3 regions of the Streptomyces sp. 2114.4 genome follow, and region 1 is predicted to be linked to each of the others. Evidence: riboswitches for the same ligand, from Rfam matches in the RefSeq annotation. Region 1 holds a riboswitch; each other region holds the start of a gene.
What was found. Region 1 has a riboswitch for cobalamin ahead of CFW40_RS03270 (CbtB-domain containing protein). Riboswitches for the same ligand answer to the same signal wherever they lie in the genome.

Region 1 (2,256 bases):
CGCTGCTGATGACGCCCCGTGCGGAGAACATCCGTTACCTCCGCGCCAAACGGGAGCGCCTGGACCACGATCTGCCGCATCTGGACGGCATCCCCGGCCTGTCCTGACGAGGCGGGACGCCCCGTGCGTGCGGCCACCTGAGGACACGCCCCGAACCACGGGGGCCGCACCACGGGGACCGCACCACGGGAAAGGGCCCGCGACGTCCGGCGTCGCGGGCCCTTCCTCGGTAGCGCCGGATCAGGAGACGGCGGGTGCCGCCTTGGCCGCGGTGGCCTGGGACCGGGTCGGCACGACCCGCTCCGCGAGGTGGCCGAAGACCAGCCCGAAGGCGGTCCACAGCACCAGTTGAATGGTGATCGCCGACAGCCGGAACTGCCAGAGCAGCGTGGCCGAGAAGTCGTGCGGCACCTCGTTGACGGCCGGCAGGAACGCATAGGCGAGGCCGATGGCGACCACGAAGGCGGCGCCGGCCGCGACCGCCGCGTACCAGTTGCCCAGCTTCGGAGCCAGCCGCCGGCCGAGGATCGTGGCGGCGACGGCCAGCAGGATGCCGAGCAGCATCATCAGGAAGTACAGGGCGGTGCGTTTGCCGATCGTGTCGGGGTCACCGACGGACGGCGGATTGGCCGGGTACTTCAGGAACGGGACGAGGTAGACGGCCAGCAGCGCCGCGCCGGAGAGCAGCGCGGCCGTGGCGCGGGCACCGAACCTGCCGATCCGCCCGAGGGCGAAGCAGAAGGCGAGTGCGGCGATGCCGCCCAGCGCCACGCCGTAGACCAGCACGCCGGTGGCCAGGCCCGCCGTGGACTGCACACCGCGGCTGACGACCTCCATCTCGTGTTCGTGGCTGTGTGCTTCCTCGAACGCGATGGCGGCGTCCACCTGCGGTTCGCCCAGCAGATAGGCGACGACGAGGGCCAGGGCACCGGCGGCCAGACCGGCAAGCATCCCGCGCACCAGGAGGTTTCTGATGGTGACGGAGTTCATGGATGCGCCGTCCGATCAGTGGCAGGGGAAGCCGAGGAGGTGGCGCCCGTCGTGGACCCACTCGTGGACCTCCGTGCCGGAGAGCAGTGAGGTGGCGCCCTGCTCCGCGCCGATGAAGTACAGCAGAACGAGCATCAGGACGCCGAAGAACAGCGCCCAGGGGGCAATGGCTTTGAGGGGGAGCGGGGCCGGGGTGACGGCGCCGGTGGCCGGGGGTGCGATGGTCTGGGCCATGGCGGAACCTCCTGTGCGGGGAACTCGCGTCCCTGTTCGTGGGAGTGCGTAACGACATGCCGGGTCTGGCTCGCCCGGTTCCGGCCCTGCTGGGCTGGAAAAAACCGGACATACAGTGGCGCGACCGCGCCGGGATCCCACCGGCTTCCGTCATGTCGTCGTCAATATCATCGGGAACGTACCGCGAACCCGACCCCGGGCCAAGACCGCGGAGGGGGCGGAGTGGTGCAGGGCGCGGCGCGTGGGCCGGGCAACTCCCTTGTGCGGGTACGGCGTTGCCGGTGCCGGTGAACAACGAAAGAAGAGGTCATGACAACTCGGGTGATGTTGGTCTCACCGGCCGCGGGCGACGCCCAGCGCGAGGTGCGCTTCGACGACGACGGCCCGCTGAGCGAGGCCGGGCTGCGCCGTGTCCGGGAGGCGGCCGGAGCGCTGCCGAATGCCGGCCGGACCGTTGTCTCGCCCTCCGCCCGGTGCCGGAGCACGGCCGCGGAACTCGGTCTTCCGGTCCGTCCCGCGCCGGAGCTGGCGGGCTGTGCGATGGGCACCTGGCGCGGCCGCACCCTGGCGGAGGTCGCCGACGCCGAACCGCTCGCGGTGTCCGCCTGGCTGTCGGACCCGGACTTCGCGGGGCACGGCGGGGAGTCGCTGCGGCAGCTCTGCGACCGGGTCGGGGCCTGGCTCACGCGGATGGCGCCGGCCGCGGGCCGGGTGCTGGCCGTGGTCGAGCCGGATGTCGTCCGCGCGGCGGTGGTCCGCGCGCTCGGGGTTCCCGTGGAGGCGTTCTGGCGGCTGGATGTGCCGCCGCTGACCGTGACCGAGCTGAGCGGCCGCGGCGGGCGCTGGAATCTGGGTCTGGGGCGGGCGCCGGACCGCAGGTGACGGCGATACGGCCATTGTCCGGCAAAATTCGCTTGCCACTTCATCTACACATAAAGGCGACATAAGCGCAGAATTAAAAGTGCGAGGCCCGATGCCACGCGGAACGGCCAGACCGCGAGTGAAGGAGGCGAGTCGCATGGCCGACGTCTC
Region 2 (2,256 bases), 1.5 Mb from region 1:
GTTTGGCGTGGCAGGCTCGGCCGAGTCCGCCTGCTCCGTCGGCCGGGTTCGCTCTGACCGCTCTGCCCGTTCTGCCCGCTCCGCCCAGCGCTTTTCGACGCCGGCCAGTCGCCAGTACGCCAGTGCAGCGGCCCACACCACCACGAACAGGCCGACGATGAGGAAGCCGACATTGTCGAGGTCGAGGCCGGAAATCCAGCCGGTCAGCGGGTCGTTGAGGGCAAGTTTCTCGTGCAGCACGGTCACCAGCTCGATCGTGCCGATGAAGAAGGCGACGGCGATCGACAGTCCGGTGATGGTGAGGTTGTAGTAGACCTTGCGCACCGGGTTGGAGAACGCCCACTGGTAGGCGAAGTTCATGAAGGTGCCGTCGAGGGTGTCGAAGAGGCTCATGCCGGCGGCGAAGAGCAGCGGCAGGCACAGCACGGCGTACCAGGGCAGGCCGGCCGCGGCGCCGCTGCCCGCCATCACCATCAGCGTCACTTCGGTCGCGGTGTCGAAGCCGAGCCCGAAGAGGAAGCCGAGCGGGAACATCTGGCCGGGACGGGAGATCGAGCGGGTGAACCGCCCCAGGAAGCGGTTCATGAAGCCGCGCGAGTCGAGGCGCTGCTCCAGCTCGGCCTCGTCGTAGTGGCCGTTGCGCATACCGCGGAAGACCCGCCAGATCCCGGCCAGCGCGATCAGGTTGAGGGCGGCGATGAGGTAGAGGAAGCTCCCCGAGATCGTGGTGCCGATCGTGCCGAGGATCTGGTGCGTACGGGACTCGTTGTTGAGCAGAGCGCCGGCGAGCTGGGCGCCGCCCGCCACCAGGGCCGCCATCACGACGACCACGCTGGAGTGGCCCAGGGCGAACCAGAAGCCGACCGAGACCGGCCGCTTGCCGTCGGCCATCAGCTTGCGGGTGGTGTTGTCGATGGCGGCGATGTGGTCGGCGTCGAAGGCGTGCCGCATCCCGAGGGTGTAGGCGGTGACGCCGAGGCCCACGCCGAAGACCTGGCTGCCCACGGCGTAGTGGTACGGCACCACGAGCAGGAAGAGCACGCCGAAGGCGATGACGTGGAGGCCGGCTATGACGGCCATCAGGCCCGCGGTGCGGACGGTGTCCTGCCGGCGCCAGCGGAACGCCGCGGAGGCAGGGGTGGTCGGGGTATCGGTGGACAGGGCCATCCGGCGGTCACGCTCCAGCACCTCGTGGATCACTTCGTGAGATGCCGTGGCCGGTCTCCTGGCTTACGGGTGCACGCGCCCGCCCCGCCTTCCCGGCCGCGGGTCGCGGTCAGTGGCGCCGCAGGCGCACCGTGCGCCTGCGGAAGGGGCGGAAACTCCCCGATCACAGTGGCGAGGGCCGCTCCGGCCTGGGACCCCAAGGTCCGTCACCGGCTTCCCGAACACCACGGCCCGGTCACTCTAGCTGCCAAGGGGTGGTCGCTGCGGCCCCGGTCGCCTTTTGTGCCGGCGGCCCCGGGGGCGGGGGCCGTGGTCCGCGGCGGCGCAGTAGACCGCGGCAGTCCTTCAGCAGTCCTCAGCAGGCCGCAGTGGTCCCCAGTGGTCCCCAGTTGGTCCCCAGTGGTTCACAGCGGCCCTCAATAGCCCTCAGTAGTCCAGGGAGGAGAGGAAGGCGTGGAGTTCGTGGTCGAAGAGTGCGGTGTTCTCCAGATTGACCATATGCGCCGCGCCCGGTATCCGGACTCGTCGGGCGCCGGGAACGGTCAGCGTGATCGCATGGGCATTGGCGGAGATGTCCCTGCTGTCGAGGTCGCCGTCGAACACGACGGTGGGCACCCGTATCTCGCCCAGGCGGTCGGCGGCACCGGCTTCCAGGGGCATACCGGCACCCGTACCCTCGGCATGGACCTCCACATTGGCCTCGGCCGAGGCGCGCATCCGCGCACGGAATCCCGGGTGCACCGCAAAGGGCTCGCGGTGCGGTCCGTCCACCCACATCCGCAGGAAGTGCTCGACATAGCGTTCCGCGCCGTCCGGTGCGCCGATCGCCGCCACCTGCGCCTTGATGTGTTCCAGGAGGAAGGGGTCGGTGAAGGCGCGGCCGCTGATGCCGGGGGAGGCGAGCGCGAGGGCCGTCACCCGCTCAGGGCGGGCTATGGCCGTGTCGAGCGCGACCCGCGCGCCATGGGAGAGGCCGACGAGGACGGCGTCGGGAACATCGAGGGCGTCGAGCAGGGCGCAGAGGTCGTCGTGGTTCGCGTAGTCCCCGGTGACGGTGGAGGACAGGCCGTGGCCGCGGAAGTCATAACG
Region 3 (2,256 bases), 5.6 Mb from region 1:
TCGTGGGTGAGGGCGGAATGCCTACGGGAGGCCAGGTCGGCGCGGTTGGCGGCGAGTTCGGCGGCGATGGCGCCGGTGCCCCGCGCCAGACCGCGCGCCAGCGTCACGACCTCCGTGGTCTTCTGCCGGGCGAAGGCCAGCCAGCGGGCGATCTGCGGGTCGATATCGCGCTCGGCGGCGGCGTCCAGCGGGACGTGCAGCAGGGAGCAGGAGGTCGACACATCGACCCGCGCGGCCAGGCCGAGGAGCGTGCCCACCGTGGCCAGCGACTTCTCGAAGTCGTTGATCCACACATTGCGGCCGTCGACGACACCGGCGACCAGCCGCTTGCCGGGCAGTCCGCCGACCGCCGCCAGCTCCCCGAGGTTGCCGGCCGCGGCTCCGGTGAAGTCCAGCGCCAGCCCCTCGACGGGCGCCTTCGCCAGCACCGGCAGCGCCTCGCCCAGCCGGTCGAAGTACGAGGCGACCAGCAGCTGGGGGCGGTCGACGAGGGCGCCGAGGTCGCGATAGGCGCGGGCGGTGGCGTTCAGCACGGCGGGGGAGCGGTCCTGCACCAGCGCCGGCTCGTCCAGCTGCACCCAGTTGGCGCCCGCCGCCCGCAGATCGGCAAGGACCTCGGCGTAGACGGGAAGCAGCCGGTCGAGCAGCGTCAGCGGATCAAAACCGGCCGCCACACCGGGCGCGGGCTTGGCCAGCAGCAGATAGGTGACCGGCCCGACGAGGACCGGGCGGGCGGCCAGACCGAGACCCAGCGCCTCGGTCAGCTCGGCGACCTGCTTGGCGGAGTCCGCGGCGAAGACCGTGTCCGGCCCCAACTCCGGTACCAGGTAGTGGTAGTTGGTGTTGAACCACTTGGTCATCTCCAGCGGCGCCACGTCCTGTGTGCCGCGGGCCATCGCGAAGTAGCCGTCGAGGGCGTCGGCGGCGACGGCGGCGCGGTGGCGGTCCGGGACGGCGCCGACCATGACGCTGGTGTCCAGTACATGGTCGTAGTACGAGAAGTCGCCGGTCGGCACGTCGTGGACACCGGCCTCGGCGAGCTGCCGCCAATTGCCGCGGCGCAGTTCGGCGGCGGTGGCGCGCAGGGCGTCGGCGCCGACGCGGCCCTTCCAGTAGCCCTCGATGGCCCTCTTCAGTTCACGGTTCGGCCCCTGACGGGGGTAGCCGTGCACGGTGGCGCGTGCTGCCGCGGCTGCGGATGTGCTGGTCACGGAACTCTCCTTCGCGAGTTTGTCTCCATGGACCACGGGACGGGTCGAGGACGCGAAGGAACGGCGATCCGGACGGGCCCCGGCGCCAACAAGCCGGACGTACCCGTCTGATGTCCGCCGACCCGCCCTCGAGGTCACCGAGATCTCCCCGCGCACCGGTCGCGCGGGGGCACTGGCAGGTCTTCGGACTCGCGGGCACATCCACCAAGGGCGGACATCTACTGGCCGTCGCTTCCCAGACCCGGCCGGGCCCAGTGCGTATGACGGCGGTCGTTCCCACTCACCGCTGCGGGGCAGTCCCGGACTTCCACCGGGTTCCCTCTTACGACGCGCCTGCCTGGCGGACAGGGCGAACCAGTTGCCCGGCCCACCCTAGGGCATGGGTCCCCGGGGGGTGTCTCCGTAGGGGATGTTCCCCAGGGCATGGCTCCGTAGGGGGTGTTCCCCTGGGGACGTCTCCCCAGGGCATACCCCAACGCCCGCCCGGTCCGCGCCACCGAAGAGGCCAAAACCGGACCCCGACGCCCGGCCGCGCCTTGCGTTGGAGGGCGCTCCAGCTCCTAGCGTGAACGCACTACCGGAGAGCTGCGCTGATCGAAGGGAACCACGTGCGCTACACACTGTTCGGCAGGACCGGCCTGCGGGTGAGCGAGCTGAGCCTGGGTGCGATGACCATCGGCGAGGACTGGGGCTGGGGCGCGGCCAAGGACACCAGCCGCCGGATCCTGGACGCCTACGCCGAGGCCGGCGGCAACTTCGTCGACACCGCCAACAACTACACCGACGGTGCCTCGGAGCGGATCCTGGGGGAACTGCTCGAAGGCCGCCGGGACCGCTTCGTGCTGGCGAGCAAATACACCTGCGCGACCCGCAAGGGCGATGTGAACGCGGCGGGCAACCACCGCAAGAACCTGGTCCGGTCGGTGGAGGAGAGCCTGGAGCGGCTGCGCACCGACCATCTCGATGTGCTGTGGGTGCACGCACGGGACAACTTCACGCCCGTGGAGGAGGTGATGCGGGCGCTCGACGACCTGGTGCGCTCGGG

Region 2: it holds a riboswitch for cobalamin, as region 1 does, so the genes downstream of both, CFW40_RS10095 (HoxN/HupN/NixA family nickel/cobalt transporter) here and CFW40_RS03270 (CbtB-domain containing protein) in region 1, are expected to answer to the same signal.
Region 3: it holds a riboswitch for cobalamin, as region 1 does, so the genes downstream of both, metE (5-methyltetrahydropteroyltriglutamate--homocysteine S-methyltransferase) here and CFW40_RS03270 (CbtB-domain containing protein) in region 1, are expected to answer to the same signal.

Annotation. Positions count from the first base shown of each region.
Region 1 is NZ_FYEY01000001.1:780,933-783,188, reverse strand. Features, by position in the region: gene ribA (GTP cyclohydrolase II) at 1-107, shown strand, start outside; gene CFW40_RS03275 (CbtA family protein) at 241-990, opposite strand; gene CFW40_RS03270 (CbtB-domain containing protein) at 1,006-1,224, opposite strand; cobalamin riboswitch at 1,268-1,433, opposite strand; gene CFW40_RS03265 (histidine phosphatase family protein) at 1,534-2,106, shown strand; gene CFW40_RS03260 (SPW repeat protein) at 2,243-2,256, shown strand, end outside.
Region 2 is NZ_FYEY01000001.1:2,321,747-2,324,002, reverse strand. Features, by position in the region: gene CFW40_RS10095 (HoxN/HupN/NixA family nickel/cobalt transporter) at 1-1,167, opposite strand, end outside; cobalamin riboswitch at 1,198-1,411, opposite strand; gene CFW40_RS10090 (alpha/beta fold hydrolase) at 1,594-2,256, opposite strand, start outside.
Region 3 is NZ_FYEY01000001.1:6,360,028-6,362,283, forward strand. Features, by position in the region: gene metE (5-methyltetrahydropteroyltriglutamate--homocysteine S-methyltransferase) at 1-1,211, opposite strand, end outside; cobalamin riboswitch at 1,383-1,570, opposite strand; gene CFW40_RS27995 (aldo/keto reductase) at 1,820-2,256, shown strand, end outside.